DNA from 3 places in the Cellulomonas fimi ATCC 484 genome. Region 2 is predicted to be linked to each of the others. Evidence: riboswitches for the same ligand, from Rfam matches in the RefSeq annotation. Region 2 holds a riboswitch; each other region holds the start of a gene.

Region 1 (5,286 bases), 2.0 Mb from region 2:
ACGGGGCGGGGCCCGTAGCCGGCGAGGCCGACGAGCTCGAGCAGCGCGTCGACCCGGGCGGTGCGCTCGGGCCCTCGCTCCGAGCCGGCGAGCCCGTAGGCGACGTTCCCCGCGACGTCGCGGTGCGGGAAGAGCTGGCCGTCCTGGAACATCAGGCCGAACCCACGCCGGTGGACGGGCAACCCGTCGACGGACCGGCCGTCGAACGCGACCAACCCGCCCGCGAGCGGCTCGAGCCCGGCGACGGCCCGCAGCAGCGACGACTTGCCGCACCCGGACGGTCCGAGCAGCGCGACGACCTCGCCCCGCTCGACGTGCAGCGTGACTCCGTCGACCGCGGTCGTCGAACCTCGTCGTCCGGCGGCGTACCGCACGACGACGTCGTGGACCTCGAGGCCGCTCACCAGTCACCTCCGGGGCTGCCCGCCCGCAGCCGTTCGCAGGCGGCGACGATGCCCGCGGTGAGCACCGCGAGCAGCACGGACGCGGCGAGCGCCGTGCCGTAGCTGGCCTCGCCCGGCCGGCCGATGAGCCGGAACACCACGACCGGCAGCGTGGGCCGGTCGGGGCGGACGAGGAACGACGTGGCGCCGAACTCGCCGAGCGACGCGGCGAACGCGAACCCGACGGCGAGGCCGAGGGACCGCACGGCCAGCGGCAGGTCGACGGTCGCGAGGACACGGCCGGGCGCGGCGCCCAGGGTCGCGGCGGCCTCGCGCAGGCGCGGGTCGACGGCGCGCAGCACGGGCAGGACGGTCCGCACCACGAGCGGGACGGCGACGACGGCCTGCGCGACCGGCACGAGCACGGGCGAGGTGCGCAGGTCGACGTCGAGCCCGAACGGCTGGTGCAGCGACAGCAGGAACCCGAACCCGACGGTCACGGCCGAGACGCCGAGCGGCAGCATGAACAGCGCGTCGAGCCCGGCGACGGCCCGGCGGCCGACGGCGCGACGTGGGCGGCGCGAGACGACGAGCGCGACGAGCCCGCCGACGACGAGCGCGATGAGCGTGGCGTCGACGGCCACCCGGACGGACGTGACCGCGGCCTCGAGCGGGGTGACGCCGAGGGTGTCGGCAGGCGCGGCGAGCGCGGCGTAGTGGTCGAGCCCCCAGCCGTCGGGCGTGCGCAGCGAGCGCGCGACGAGGTTGACGAGGGGCAGCGCGAGCAGCACGACGACGCCCGCGGTGAGGGCGGCCGCCCCGAGCGCGAGGGCGTGCCCGTCGCCGGGCGGGGTGCCGTGGGGGCGCCGCAGGGCGAGCGGCCGGACGGTCGCGACCGGCTCGGACAGCGTGAGGGCGCGCTCGCGGCGGGACCGGGTGCGCCCGGCGACGAGCAGCGCGGCGGCGACGACGACGAGCTGCACGACGGACAGCACGGCCGCGGCGCGCAGGTCGAGGAACTGCGTGGTCTGCACCCAGATCTCGGTCTCGACGGTGCCGAAGCGCAGGCCGCCGAGCACGAGGACGGTGCCGAACGCGGTCGCGCTGAAGAGGAACACGAGCGACGCGGCCGACGCGATCGCGGGCGTGAGGGCGGGCAGCGTGACGGTCCGGAACGCGCGCCACGGCGTGGCCCCGAGCGCGCGGGCGGCCTGCTCGGCGCGCGGGTCGAGGCGCTCCCACAGCCCGCCGACGGACCGCACGACGACGGCGTAGTTGAAGAACACGAGCGCGGCCACGATCGCGGTGAACGTCCCGTCGAGGCGCAGGAACCCGAGCGGCCCGCCGTCGACGAGCAGCGACCGGAACGCGACGCCGACGACGACGGTCGGCAGGACGAACGGCACCGTCACGAGCGCGCGCACCGCGGCCCGGCCGGGGAACGTGCGGCGGTGCAGCACGTACGCCCCGGGCACGCCGAGCACGACGGACACGAGCGTCGCGGTGCCGGCCTGCGCGAGGGTCAGGCCGACGATCCGCCAGGTCCGGGGGCGGGAGAACACGTCGGCGAACCCGGACAGGTCGAGCGCGCCGTCGACGACGAACCCGCGCGCGACCATGATGACGACGGGCCACGCGAAGAACACCCCGAGGAACGCGAGCGGCACCGCGACCGCGAGGCCCCACAGCAGCCCCCGGCCGGCGGCCGCCGCCCGCACCCCGGTACGCCCTCCCGGTCCGGGACGGTCGGGCAGCGGACCCCCGCCGGGCACGCCCGGGCCCGGCGCCCCCGTGCGGGGACCGCCGGGCCGGGCGGGCGTGGCGACGGTCACCGGGTCACCCCGCGACGATCTCCGACCACGTCGCGAGCCACTCCTCGCGGTGCGCGTCGACGTCGGCGGGTGCGACCTCGAACGGCTCCTGCGCGAGCGGCGCCCAGCGGGCCCACTCCTCCGGCAGGTCGACCGCGCTGCTCACGGGGTACATGTACATCGACGTCGGGATGTCGGCCTGCACCTCGTCGGACAGCAGGAACGTGAGCAGCTGGCGCGCACCCTCGGGATTGGCCGCGCCGGTCAGGACCCCCGCGTACTCCACCTGCCGGAAGCACGTGTCGAGCAGCGCGCCCGTCGTGGGCTCCTCGCCGCCCTCGGGCACGGTGAACGGCGGGGACGACGCGTACGACAGCACGACGGGCCGCGGACCGTCGCCGCCGCCGCCGCTGAAGTCGGTGTAGTACGCGTCCGACCAGCCCTCGGACACCTTGACGCCGTTGGCGACGAGCGCCTGCCAGTACGCCTCCCAGCCGTCCTCGCCCTTCGCGCCGACGGTCGCCAGCAGGAACGCGAGGCCGGGCGAGGACGTGACGGCGCTCGGCACGACCAGCAGGTCCTTGTACTCGGGGCGCGTCAGGTCGTCGAGCGTCGCCGGCTCCGCGACGCCGTGCTCCGTGAACCACGCGTGGTCGACGTTGAGGCACACGTCGCCGAAGTCGATCGCGGTGAGCGCGTCCGAGCCCTCGACCGCGTACTGCGCGGCGTCCTCGGCGGCGGGCACGTCGGGCGTGAACGACTCGACGACGCCCTCCTCGACCGCGCGCGACGCGAACGTGTTGTCGATGCCGAACACGAGGTCGCCCAGGGGCGCGTCCTTGGTCAGAACGAGCTGGTTCACGAGCGCGCCCGCGTCACCGGGCTGGACGATCTCGACCGTCATGCCGGTCTGCTGCTCGAACGTCTCGATCAGCCCGTCGGACAGCCCGAAGGAGTCGTGCGTGACGAGCGTGACGGTCGTCCGGGCGGGGTCGCCGGACGACGTCGGCGCAGCCTCGCCGCCACCGATCGCGGAGCAGCCGGCGAGAGCCAGGGTGAGCGCCGCGAGGGGCGCGAGGGCGGGGGCGGTACGGCGGGACAGGCTCGCCATCGGTGGTGCTCCTCCTTCGTCAGCAGGAGGGGGTCGCCGCGCGCGCCGCCCGCAGCCCCGGGCGGGGACGCCGACGACGACCGCGGAGACTGAGAAGCCCGACTCCCTACGCCGGTGTGAACCGGATCAGGTTCGAGGGTCTGCGGTGGTCCGCACTCTCAGCGTCCTGGGCGCCGGCGGGGCTGCCGACGACGTGACGCTCCCCTGTCGTTCACGGGCGATCCTACGCCCGTCCGACCAGCGGTCGCGCCGCGCGGCGGCTAGCGTGGTCGCGGCCCCGTCCCGTCCCACCTCGGAGGTTCCCCGCATGGCGGACAAGCAGTCGACCATCGCCCGGCTCGTCGGTGTCGGCGCCGCCCTGGGCGCGGCGTGGGTCGCGCAGCAGGCGATCAACCAGGCGTGGAAGGCCGCGAGCGGTCACAAGCCGCCGAAGCCGGAGGACGAGGGCGACGCGCGCCTGGCGGAGGTCGTCGCGGCGGCCGCGCTCACGGGTGCGCTCGTCGCGGTCGCGCGCGTGCTGGCGACGCGCGGCACGGCGAAGTTCACGTCGCAGACGTCGGCGGGCCGCGAGCTGGTCGACTGACGCTCCCGGTCGGCCCCCGCGGCCGTCAGATGTCCGGCCAGAGGTCGGCGCCGGCGGCGGGGGCGAGCGACGGGCGCTGCGTCGTGCAGAACACCTCGCGCAGGACGCGGCGCGCCGCGAACCACCCGGACAGGCCGTGCACGCCCGGCCCGGGCGGGGTGGACGCCGAGCACAGGTAGACGCCGTCGCGCCCGGTCGCGTAGGGGTCCCGCGTCGGCGTGGGGCGCGCGAACATCTGCCACATGGTCGTCGCACCGGCGCAGATGTCGCCGTCGACGTAGTTCTCGTTGTGCGTGCTCATGTGCGCCGCGGGGACGCAGCGGGACGCGACGACGACGTCGCGGAAGCCGGGCGCGTACCGCTCGACGTGCGCGGTGACGGCCTCCGTCACGTCGACGTCGGAGCCGGCGGGCACGTGGGCGTACGTCCACAGCGGGCGCAGGCCGCCGACGCGGCGCGAGTCGTCGACGACGGTCGGGTCGCTCAGCAGGGTCATGGGCCGCTCGGCGTGCCGGCCGGCGTGCACGTCCGCCTCGGCGGCGATCATCTCGTCGCGCGTGCCGCCGAGGTGCACGGTGCCGGCGCGGCCCACCTCGGGGACGGCCCAGGGCACGGGGCCGGACAGGACGAAGTCGACCTTGGCGGCGGCGTTGCCGTACCGGAACCGGCGCAGCGCGGCGCGGTGCCGGGCGGGCAGCCGGTCGCCGAGCACGTCGACGACCGTGCGCGGCGTGGTGTCGAACAGGTAGGCGTGCGCGGGCGGCAGATCCCCGGCGTGCGCGACGCGGTGCCCGGTCCGGATCTCGCCGCCGTGCGCCTCGAGGTCGGCGACGAGCGCGGCGACGATCGCGCCCGACCCGCCGCGGGGGACCGGCCAGCCCGCCCCGGCGTGCCCGAGGGCCGCGAGCAGGAGCGCGGTGCCCGCGCCCGCGAGGGACGGCAGCGGCGAGATCGCGTGCGCGGCGACACCGGTGAGCAGCGCGGGTGCGACGTCGCCGCGGAACCGCCGGCCCCACGTCGTGCCCTGCTCGAGCACCTGCCACCCGAACCGCGCCGCGGTCGGGACGCCGCCGGGCAGCAGGCCGGGCGGGATGCTGCGCTTGTCGCCCATCGCGAGCCGGACGACGTGGTCCGCGTGCTCGGCGAGCCGCCCGACGACCTCGCGCCACGCGGGGCCGTCGTCCTCGAGACCCACGACCGTGCGGTCGAGGTCGTGGTACGCGATCCCGGCCCGGCCGTCGGGCAGCGGCTGCGCGAACGACACCTCGGGGGTGAGCAGCTCGACACCCCGCGCGCGCAGGTCGAAGCCGCGGAAGAACGGCGACGCCCACGCCATGGGGTGCACGGCGGAGCAGACGTCGTGCACGACACCGTCCGCGAGGCCCAGGTCGAGGGTCC
Region 2 (5,286 bases):
GCGGCCCTGGATCATCCGGAGGCTGAACTGGTGCAGCACCAGCATCTTCTGCGGCAGCGCGCGCCGCGCCGTGAAGTCCGCGAGCCACGCGGCGACCGCGTTGACCTCGTCGACGCCCACCGAGCCGATCTGCCGCAGGTGCACCTGGTCCGGCGCGAGCCGCCACTCCGGGTCGAGCGCCAGGCCGACGTGCGGCAGCGCGAGCAGGTCCGCGTAGAGCTGGGCCTGCGTGACGAAGTCCGTGCGGCCCGGCTGCAGGTCGAGCACGACCGTCTGGCCCGCCGCCCCGGCGGCCTCGACGAGCGGGCGCAGCTCCTCGACCGACCGCTCCTGCGAGTAGTTGCCGTCCGGCCCCGCGCCGGCGGACGCGATCGTCGCGATGATCTCGACCGTGGGCACGACGGTGTCGCCCGTGAGCGCCCGGTAGCCGTCCGCGTGGGCCTGCGCACGCGCGATCGTCGCGGGCACGTCCTGCTCGCCCAGCACCCCGAGCGCGGCCGTCCCCGGGGTGCCGTACAGCGCGACGTACCTCTTGCCCGGCAGGCCCGGGACCGCCGGGAACACGAGCTGGCCGCCGCCCGGCAGCTCGACGCCCGTCGCCGCGGTCGCGACCCGCGTCGCGAGGCGCTCCGGCGGGCCGAACGCCTCGCCGAGGGCGAGCACGTGGGCGGGGCGCCGCTCCGCGAGCGCACGGACCGCCCCCGAGGTCGCGCGCGGGTCGCCGCCCGGGACGTCGACGACGGCGACGCCCGCGAGCGCCGCGTCCGCCGCCGCGACGGCGAGCGGGGCGGTCACGCCCGTGAGCAGGACCGTCCCGTCCAGCGGCTCGGGCGGCGCCGTGCGTGGGAGGTCGGCGGCGTCCACGAGGGCGACGACCGTCGCACCGTCGACGTCCGGCGGGCTCGCCGCCCCGGCGACGACGACCCAGCGCGTCCCGAGCCGGTCCAGCTCGGCGGCCAGCGCGTCGGGCGGTGCACCCGGGCCCGTCAGCAGCACGGGGGCGCCGAGTCGGGCGCTCTGCCCGACGGCGGCCTCCTGGGCGGCGGCGTCGGCCGCGTCGGCGACGAGGACGACCGGCGCGTGCTCGACGAGCGCACGCACGACGTCGAGGGCCGCCGACTCGGGGGTCGCCGCGGGCAGCACCGTGACGGGCGCCTCGGGAACGGTCAGGCGCGCCGCGAGGGGTGTCGGGGACGGGCTCGGGCTGCCGCTCGACGCGGACGGCGACGGTGCGGCGTCGTCGTCGACGGTGCACGCCGCGACCGCGAGCGCGGCGGCGACGAGGACGACGGGGACGACGACGGACGGGCGACGGATCGGCACGGCACTCCTTCGCGAGGACCCGGACACCCTACGGGGGACGAACCGGACCGCGCGCGAGGACCGCCCGGCGCCCGGTCCGGTCACGACCACGGAGCGGGACGGCCCTCGCGCGCCGCGCCCGCGCCCGCTACGGTCGGCCGCGACAGAAGCCCCCGGGGAGCGCAGGAGCGCTGAGAGTGCGGCCGGACGACCCGTCGTCCCACCCGCAGACCCGTGGAACCTGACCTGGTTCGCACCAGCGTAGGGAGCAGGGCACTCGTCGCCGGCGGCGCCGGTGGCTGGTCGTCCGTCGGGCCTCGCACGCCACCTCGGCGTGCCCCGACGGCGGGTGGCGGACGCCGTCGCGCGGCCTCGTGCTGCTCGCCGGGGGCCCCACGACCGACGTGAGGACCCTCCGATGACCAGCACTGCCGCAGGCCCGCCCCCGCTGCCCGCCGCCGCCGAGGCGGCCCGCCGGACGGCCGCCGACCTCGGCATCGGCGCGCGCTTCTCGCTGCACCCCGCCGCCGACGACGCGGGCGCGGCGGTGCTCGACGCGCTCGCCGCCGCGGACCGCTCGGCGGTCGACGTCGTCACCGACGACGTCTCCACGCTCGTCCGCGGGACGGAGGCCGACGTGGTCCGCTTCGTGCACGACGTCGTCGCCGCCGCGGGCCGCCCCGGCCGGCACGTCGTCGCACAGGTGCACCTGTCGCGCGGCTGCCCCGGGGAGGTCGCGTGCGCGACCGCCGACGACGTCGTCCTGGCCCCCGTGGTCGTGCCCGACCTCCCGGCGACCGGCCTGCGCGCGGCCGCGCACTGGGCGCTGTACCCGCTCGACGACGGCACCGCGGGCCGGCCTGGAGACCACATGCGGGCCATCGAGCAGGCGGTCGCCGTCGCGCGCACCCGGGCCGTCGTCACGCCGTCGACGTTCGTCACGCGCCTCGACGGCGACCTCGCGGACGTGCTGGGGGCGGTCGTCGACGGCTGGCTCGCCGCCGCGCGGCACGTCCGGCACGTCGTCGCGCACGCCACGATCACGCTGCACTCGCCGTCGTGGTCCGCCGCGGAGGTGACCCGGTGAGCGCGCGGGCCCGCCTCACGACGAGCGAGCTCGTGCTGCTCGCGGTACTCGCCGTCGTCTTCGGGTTCCTGTACTGGGCGCTCGTGCAGGCGTGGGCGGCCCTGCAGCTCGCGATGGGGCCGTTCGGGGACCTCGCGCAGCACGTGCTCATCGGCGGGTGGATGGTCGCGGCGCCGCTCGCGACGTACATCGTGCGCAAGCCGGGCGTCGGGGTCGTCGTCGAGCTCGTCGCGGCGTTCGTCGAGGTCGCGTTCCTCGCCTCGCCGGTCGGCCCGATGCTGCTGGTCGTCGGGCTGGTGCAGGGCGTCGGTGCGGAGGCGGCGTTCGCGCTGACCCGCTACCGCCGGTACGGCTGGGGCGTGTTCGCGCTGTCCGGGGTGCTCGCCGGGCTGGCGAGCACCGCGCTCGGCACCGTGCGGTTTGGCTGGCTCGGGCAGGACTGGTTCGCGTGGCGGCTCGGGCTGCAGGTGCTCAGCGGCCTGGTGCTGTGCGGGCTCCTGGCACGTGTGCTGGGCGACGCGCTGGCGCGCACGGGCGTGCTGGACAACACGGCGCTCGGGCGGGCGCGGCGCGCGTCCGCCGCCCCGGCCCCGGTCCGCGTCGACGGGGCACCGGCGGCGACCGCCGAGGCGCCGGGCGTCGTCGGCGGAGCGCGGGAGCCGGTTCCGGTGCCGCTGCCCGACGGCACGACGGCCCGCGCCGACGAGACGGCCGGACCGGGTCCCTCGTGATCACGGTCCGCGGGCTCACCGTCCGGTACCCGGACGCGACCGGACCGGTGCTCGACGGGCTCGACCTCGACGTGGCGGCCGGCGAGGACGTCCTGCTGCTCGGCGGCTCGGGCGGCGGCAAGAGCACGCTCCTGCGCGTCCTCGCGGGCGTCGTCCCGCGCGTGCTCGACGCCGACGTCGACGGCAGCGCCCACGTCGCAGGCGAGGACGTGCTCGCGACGTCCCCGGCGGCGCGCGTCGGCTACCTCACGCAGAGCCCCGCGGACCAGCTGTGCCTGCCCACGGTGCACGACGAGGTCGCGTTCGGCCTGGAGAACCGGGGCGTGCCCGCCGACCGCATCACGGCGCGCGTCGACGCGGCGCTCACGCTCGTCGGGGCGGCCCACCTCGCCGGGCGCAGGACCGCGGAGCTGTCCGGCGGCGAGGGGCAGCGGGTCGCTCTCGCGGCGACCCTCGTGACGCAGCCGGACGTGCTGCTGCTCGACGAGCCGACCGCGCTCCTCGACCCGGCGGCGGCCCGCGGCGCCTGGGCGGCGCTCACGGCGGCGTCCAGCGGGCGGGCGTCGGTCCTCGTCGAGCACCGTCTCGACGAGCTGCCCCGGCTGCCCGCGCGGACCGTCGTGCTCGACGACGGCGGCGTCGCGGCCGACGGTCCCACCGCGAGGGTCCTCCACGACCTCGCTCCCCGGCTCGCGGCGCGCGGCCTCGCCCTGCCCGTGGACGCCGAGCTGCGCGGCGCCGGCGTCCGTGCGACGACCGACCTGGCGGTCCTGCCGGGCACGTCCGCGTGCGGCGGCGCGGCACGCGTCCTGCGGGCGCGGGGGATGCACGTGCGGCGCAGCGGGCGCGACGTGCTGCGCCGGGTCGACCTCGACGTGCGCGCCGGTCACGTGACGGCGGTCGTCGGGCCGAACGGGTCGGGCAAGAGCACGCTCCTGCTCGCGCTCGCCGGGCTGCTGGTCGGTGACGTGGACGGCGCCGTCGACGGGGGCTCGGTCGGGCTCGTCTTCCAGCACCCCGAGCACCAGCTCCTCGCCCGCACGGTGCGCGACGAGATCGCCTGGGGTCCCCGCCGTGCGCGGCGGCCGGACGTGGGTCCGGTCGTCGACGCCGCGCTCGACCGGTTCGCCCTGTCCGGCCTCGCCGGGCAGGACCCCTTCCGGCTGTCCGGCGGGGAGCAGCGGCGCCTGTCGGTCGCCGCGGCGGCGGTGTGCGGGCACGACGTGCTGCTCGCCGACGAGCCGACGTTCGGCCAGGACAGGCGGACCGCCGTGGCCTGCGGGGACGCGCTGCGTGCGCTTGCGGACGAGGGCCGGGGCGTCGTGGTGGTCACGCACGACCTGCGCCTCGTGGCCGAGGTCGCGGACGACGTCGTCGTGCTGCGCGAGGGGCGGGTGCTGCGGGCCGGACCGGCCGAGCAGGTCCTGCGGGACGGGTCCCTGCTCGCCGCCGCGGGGCTGGTCCTGCCGCCGGTGGTGCGGGCCGCGTGCGCCGACGGACGACCGCTGCGCGCGGTCCTCGCGGCCCTGCGGCGCGCGGTCGCAGACCGCTCGGGCGACGGGGGCGCGCTGCTCGGCCGGGCGCTCGTCGGGGGTGGCCGCGCGTGAGCCGTCCCACGTCCGGGACGGCGCTCCCGCACGACTCGCTGCTGCACCGCCGCAACCCCACGGTGAAGCTCGCCGTCACGTTCGCGGTGTCGGGCGCGATGCTGGTCCCCGTCGACCCGTGGACACCCGGCGTCCTGCTGGCGCTGACCGTCCCCGCGGTCGTCGTCGCGGGGCGGTTGCCCGTCGCGGTCGTCGCCCGCGCGCTCGCGCTCTTCACGCCCTTCGCGGTGTCGGTCCTCGCGGTGAACGCGGTGACGCGGGACGGCGAGGTGCTCGCCCGGGTCGCGGGGCTGGAGGTGACGACGACGGGCCTGTCCGTCGGCGCCTCGCTGTTCCTGCGCACGGTGCTGGTGGGCCTGCTGTCCGCCGCGTTCACCCTGACCACCGACGCGGGCCGGCTCATGACGAGCCTGCACCAGCACGCGCGGCTCGGACCGCGGGCGACGTTCGCGGTCCTCGCCGGGTACCGCGTGCTCGAGCAGCTCCCGGACCGCTGGACGACCGTGCGGCAGGCGCAGGCGGTCCGCTCCCCCGCCCGCCGCCCCGGTGCGCCGCTCCC
Region 3 (5,286 bases), 830 kb from region 2:
CACGAGGGCGCCGGCGCGGGCACGCCCGACGGCGCGACGCTCGAGGAGGAGATCGCCGAGGGCGGCGCGTTCGCGGCGATCGTCGAGGACACGTCGGCCGAGGTCGACGCGATCTTCACCGGCCACACCCACAAGCAGTACGCGTGGGAGGGGCCCGTCCCGGGCGACGCCCAGCGCACGCGGCCGATCGTCCAGACCGGGTCGTACGGCGAGTTCCTCGGCAAGGTCGTGCTCACGTACGACCCCGAGAGCGACCAGGTCACGGCGCACACGCAGTCCAACGTGCCGCGGACCACGGAGGCCGACGCGACGCTCATCAGCACCTACCCGCGCGTCGCGGCGGTGAACCAGATCGTCGCCGACGCCCTCGCGTACGCGGCCGTCGTCGGCAACCAGCCGGTCGGCTCGGTGACCGCGGACATCACGACCGCGTTCTCCGGCGGCTCCTACGTGAACGGCGTCTACGTCGGCTCGGGCCCGCTGCCCACCGCAGGTCGCGACGACCGGTCCAAGGAGTCGACGCTCGGCGGCCTGGTGGCCAACTCGCTGCTCGACACGCTCTCGTCGCCCGAGCGCGGCGGTGCCGACATCGGCGTCGTCAACCCCGGCGGCCTGCGCAACGAGCTGTTCTTCGCGCCCGACGGCGTCATCACCTACGCCGAGGCCAACGCGGTCCTGCCGTTCGTCAACAACCTCTGGACCACGACCCTCACGGGCGCCCAGGTGAAGACGATGCTGGAGCAGCAGTGGCAGACCAACCGGGACGGGACCATCCCGAGCCGGCCCTACCTGCAGCTCGGGCTGTCGTCGAACGTCACGTACACCTACGACCCCGCGGCGGCCCTCGGGTCGCACATCACGTCGGTCACGGTGAACGGTGCGCCGCTCGACCTCGACGCCGAGTACCGCGTCGGGACGTTCTCGTTCCTCGCGCAGGGCGGCGACAACTTCCGGGTCTTCGAGGACGGCGCGGACACGGCCGACTCGGGACTCATCGACCGGGACGCGTGGATCGCCTACCTGCAGGCGCACCCGAACCTGTCGCCGGACTTCGCCCGGCAGGCCGTCGGCCTGGCCGACGTCCCCACGACGGTCGAGGCGGGCGCGGGCCTGGCGTTCGCAGTCACGGGGCTGGACCTGACGAGCCTCGGCTCGCCCCTCAACACCAGCCTCGACGTGCGGCTCGACGACGTGTCGATCGGCACCGCGACGGTGACGGGCGGGGCCGCCGACGTGGCCGTGACCGTGCCGGCGGGCACCGCGCCGGGTGAGCACGTCCTGACGCTCGTCGCGAGCCCCAGCGGCACCACGGTGACGCTGCCGCTCACGGTCGAGCAGGGGCTCGTCCCGTCGACCACGACCCTGACCGCCAAGCCGACCACGCAGGTGTACGGCAAGGCGAAGGTCACGCTCACGGCGACGGTCACGTCGGAGGCCGACGTCTCCGGCACGGTCGAGTTCGTCAGCGGCGACACCGTGCTCGGCACGGCGACCCTGAAGAAGAAGGGCACCGCGACGTTCACGCTGCCGGCGAGCACGCCGGCGGGCACCTACGAGGTCGTGGCCCGCTGGGCCGGCACCGACGAGGTGGCGGGGTCGCAGTCCGACCCGGTGACCGTGACGGTCGAGCAGGTCGGCACCCGGACGGGGCTGCTCGCCTCGCGCAGCACGCAGCGGCAGGGCTCGATCCTCCCGACGTTCCTCGTCGCGGGGGTCGTGCAGGACAACCTGCGGATCCCGGCCGGGACGGTCGAGATCCGGGAGGGTGCGACCGTGGTGAGCACGCACACGGTCGTCCTGGGGGTCGCGATCGGCACCGTGCCGCGCGACGCCACCGTGGGTACGCACACCTACACGGCGACGTTCGTGCCGTCCGACCCGAACGTCGCGTCGAGCACGAGCACACCGGTGACGGTCCGCGTGACGCGCTGACGCTCTGACGGTCCGACGCAGGCCGCACGGCCCGTCCGGACGCCCTCCCCAGGGCGCCCGGACGGGCCGTCGTCGTGCCGGCGTCGCCGCACCCCGCTCGCGGAAGCGGAGGCCCGCACTCCCGCCGGCATGGTCCCTTGGTCCCATGTGCCCGGTTCGGAGGACCGGCGACTCTTGGTGATATGACCGATGTGTCGCGCACCGACCGCCGTCCCCTCCCGCGAGCCGTCCTCTACGGGCCGGTCCCGTGGCGTGCGCCGCGGCACACCCCCGGCGCCGCCACGCCGCCCGAGCCGCAGCCCGCCGTGCCCGGCTGGGTCGACCCGGACGAGCGCGTCGCCTGCTTCGAGCACCGTCCGAGCCCGCAGCCGACGGCCTCCTGGCGCGCGTCCGCCTGACGCCGCGCGCGAGCGCCGCAGCACCTCGGCGACGGCCGGTCGGTCCACCTGATGAACGGTGGGCCGACCGGCCGTCGCCGTCCTCGGTAGCCTGTGCGCACTGACACGGGGTGCCCCGCACCGCCTTCGGGCGAGGGGCTGAGATCACACCCGCTGAACCTGATCTAGTTCGTACTAGCGAAGGGATGTCACTGCGATGACGTCTGCTCCCGCACTTCCGCACGACCACGGGCGAGCACTGCCGCCCCCCGACCCCGACACGGACGGCGTGCTCGCGCTCGCGGAGGCCGCCGCCGAGGCGCTCACGCAGCTGCGCGCCGCGACGCCGCTCGTCCAGTGCCTGACGAACGAGGTGACGACGAACCTCGTCGCGAGCAGCCTGCTCGCGGTCGGGGCGTCGCCGGCCATGGCTGCGGTGCCGGGCGAGGCGGAGGAGCTCGTCGGCGTCGCCGGCGCGCTGCTCGTCAACCTCGGGACGCCCGGGCCCGACCAGCGGGCGTGCGTCGAGCCGACCGTCGCCGCGGCGGCAGGGGCCCGCACGCCCTGGGTCCTGGACCCCGTCGCCGTCGGGGTGCTGTCGGTCCGCACGCGCCTGGCCGCGCGGCTGGTCGCCGCGTCGCCGGCGGTCGTGCGCGGCAACGCGAGCGAGGTCCGTGCCCTGGCGGGCCGCGCGTCCGCCGGGCGCGGCGTCGACGCGACCGACGCGGTGGACGCGGCGCGGGACGCGGCGGTCGAGGTCGCGCGGCGGCACGGCACCGTCGTGGCGGTCTCGGGCGCCGTCGACCTCGTGACGGACGGCCGGCACGAGGTCCGGCTCGCGGTCGGGCACCCCTGGCTGACGCTCGTGACGGGCGCGGGCTGCGCGCTGGGCGGCCTGGTGGCGGCGTTCGCCGCCGTGACCGAGCCGCTGGTGGCGGCGGTCGCCGCGTCGACGCTCGTCGGCGTCGCCGGTGAGCGTGCCGCGGTCGGCGCGGCGGGCCCGGCGTCCTTCGCGGTCGCGCTCGTGGACCACCTGCACACGACGTCCCCCGACGACCTGGCCCGGCGCGTGCTGGCGGCCGCGCGCGTGCAGACGGTGCAGGTCGCGGCGTGAGCGCGCTGCCCGGCGGGGCCTACCTCGTGCTCGACGCGGACACGTGCGCGGCAGCCGCGCGCCGCCCGGCCGACGTCGCGCGCGCCGCGGTCGACGCGGGCGTGCGCGTGCTGCAGGTGCGCGCCAAGCGCGCGCCCGTGCGCGACCTGGTCGCGCTGACGGTCGAGGTCGCGCAGGCGGTGCGGGGGAGCGGCGCGACGTTGCTCGTGGACGACCGGGTCGACGTCGCGCTCGTGGTCCGGGCGCGCGGCGTCGAGGTGGACGGCGTGCACGTGGGCCAGTCCGACCTCGACGTGGCCGACGTGCGGCGCCTCCTCGGCCCCGACGCGGTCGTCGGTGTGTCGGCGGCCACTCCCGCCGAGCTCGCCCGGGTGGACGCGGGGCTCGTCGACTACGTCGGCAGCGGCCCGGTGCGCGGGACACCCACCAAGCCCGACGCCGGGCCACCGCTGGGCCTCGACGGGCTGCGCGCCGCGGTCGCGGCCACGACGCTGCCCGTCGTCGCGATCGGCGGGCTGGGCGTCGCGGACGCGGGGGCGGTGCGGCAGACGGGCGCGCACGGGCTCGCGGTCGTGTCCGCGGTGTGCGCTGCCGCCGACCCGACGAGGGCAGCCCAGGACCTCGTCGACGCCTGGGGACCGACGCCCGCGCCGGTCGTGGGCGCCGTCGCGACGGGGGCGTCCCGATGAGCGCGCCGTCGCGCCCGCGCGTCCTGACGGTCGCCGGCACCGACCCGACCGGGGGCGCCGGCGTGCAGGCGGACCTCAAGTCGTTCGCGGCGCACGGCGCGTACGGCATGGCGGTCGTCACGGCGCTCGTCGCGCAGAACACCCACGGGGTGCGGTCCAGCGTCGTGCCCGACGTCGCCTTCCTGCGCGCGCAGCTCGACGCGGTCTCCGACGACGTGACGGTCGACGCGATGAAGATCGGCATGCTCGCGACGGCCGACGTCGCCCGGACCGTGCGGGCGTGGCTCGCCGAGCACCGGCCGCCGCACGTCGTGCTCGACCCCGTGATGGTCGCGACCAGCGGCGACCGCCTGCTCGACGCCGACGCCGTCGCGGCCGTGCGCGACCTGCTCCCGCTCGCCGACGTGGTGACGCCGAACCTGCCCGAGCTGGCGGTCCTCGCGGACGAGCCCCGGGCGGCCACGTGGCAGGAGGCGTTGGCGCAGGCGGGCCGGCTCGCCCGGACGACGGGCGTGGCGGTCCTGGTCAAGGGCGGGCACCTGGGCGGCGACGCGAGCCCCGACGCGCTCGTGGACGCGACGTCCGTCGTCGAGCTCCCCGGTGCGCGGGTCGCGACCACGAGCACGCACGGCACGGGCTGCTCGCTGTCGGCGGCGCTCGCGGCCCTGCGCCCGCGGCGTCCCGACTGGGCGCGCGCGGCCCGGGACGCGAAGCGCTGGCTCGGCGGCGCGATCGCCGCGGGTGCGGCGCTGCAGGTCGGGTCCGGGCACGGCCCGGTCGACCACCTGCACCACCTGCCGACGCTCGGCCTGCCGTCGTTCACGGACGACGTCGCGCCCGCCCTCGCGGACGCGTGCCGGGACTCGCTCGCCTCGCCGCTGGTCGCCGCGCTCGCCGACGGCACGCTGCCGTTCGCGCCGTTCGCCGAGCAGCTCCACCAGGACGCGCTCTACCTCACGGCGTACTCGCGCGTGCTGGCCCGTGCGGCGCAGCTCGCGCCGACCGGTGAGGCGCAGGAGTTCTTCGCGCGCGGCGCGCACTCGTGCCTCGCGGTCGAGCGCGGCCTGCACGAGTCCTACCTGGCCCGGGCAGCCGTGCGTCCGTCGACGCCCGCGTCGGCGGTCACGACCGCCTACGTCGACCACCTCGCGGCGGTATCCGCGCACGGCTCCTA

The links. A riboswitch is a leader RNA that binds a small molecule or an ion and turns the genes downstream of it on or off. The one in region 2 is predicted to bind thiamine pyrophosphate.
Region 1: another riboswitch for thiamine pyrophosphate. It lies ahead of CELF_RS01655 (thiamine ABC transporter substrate-binding protein); the one in region 2 lies ahead of CELF_RS12020 (YkoF family thiamine/hydroxymethylpyrimidine-binding protein).
Region 3: another riboswitch for thiamine pyrophosphate. It lies ahead of thiM (hydroxyethylthiazole kinase); the one in region 2 lies ahead of CELF_RS12020 (YkoF family thiamine/hydroxymethylpyrimidine-binding protein).

The regions. Positions count from the first base shown of each region.
Region 1 covers NC_015514.1:373,408-378,693, reverse strand. Annotated here, with positions in the region: gene CELF_RS01665 (ABC transporter ATP-binding protein) at 1-404, opposite strand, end outside; gene CELF_RS01660 (ABC transporter permease) at 401-2,101, opposite strand; gene CELF_RS01655 (thiamine ABC transporter substrate-binding protein) at 2,220-3,305, opposite strand; TPP riboswitch at 3,392-3,521, opposite strand; gene CELF_RS01650 (DUF4235 domain-containing protein) at 3,613-3,888, shown strand; gene CELF_RS01645 (phytoene desaturase family protein) at 3,914-5,286, opposite strand, start outside.
Region 2 covers NC_015514.1:2,638,828-2,644,113, forward strand. Annotated here, with positions in the region: gene CELF_RS12015 (hypothetical protein) at 1-1,323, opposite strand, end outside; TPP riboswitch at 1,467-1,589, shown strand; gene CELF_RS12020 (YkoF family thiamine/hydroxymethylpyrimidine-binding protein) at 1,721-2,389, shown strand; gene CELF_RS12025 (ECF transporter S component) at 2,386-3,120, shown strand; gene CELF_RS12030 (ABC transporter ATP-binding protein) at 3,117-4,727, shown strand; gene CELF_RS12035 (energy-coupling factor transporter transmembrane component T family protein) at 4,724-5,286, shown strand, end outside.
Region 3 covers NC_015514.1:1,810,959-1,816,244, forward strand. Annotated here, with positions in the region: gene CELF_RS08315 (ExeM/NucH family extracellular endonuclease) at 1-1,932, shown strand, start outside; gene CELF_RS08320 (hypothetical protein) at 2,115-2,330, shown strand; TPP riboswitch at 2,427-2,533, shown strand; gene thiM (hydroxyethylthiazole kinase) at 2,527-3,423, shown strand; gene thiE (thiamine phosphate synthase) at 3,420-4,112, shown strand; gene CELF_RS08335 (bifunctional hydroxymethylpyrimidine kinase/phosphomethylpyrimidine kinase) at 4,109-5,286, shown strand, end outside.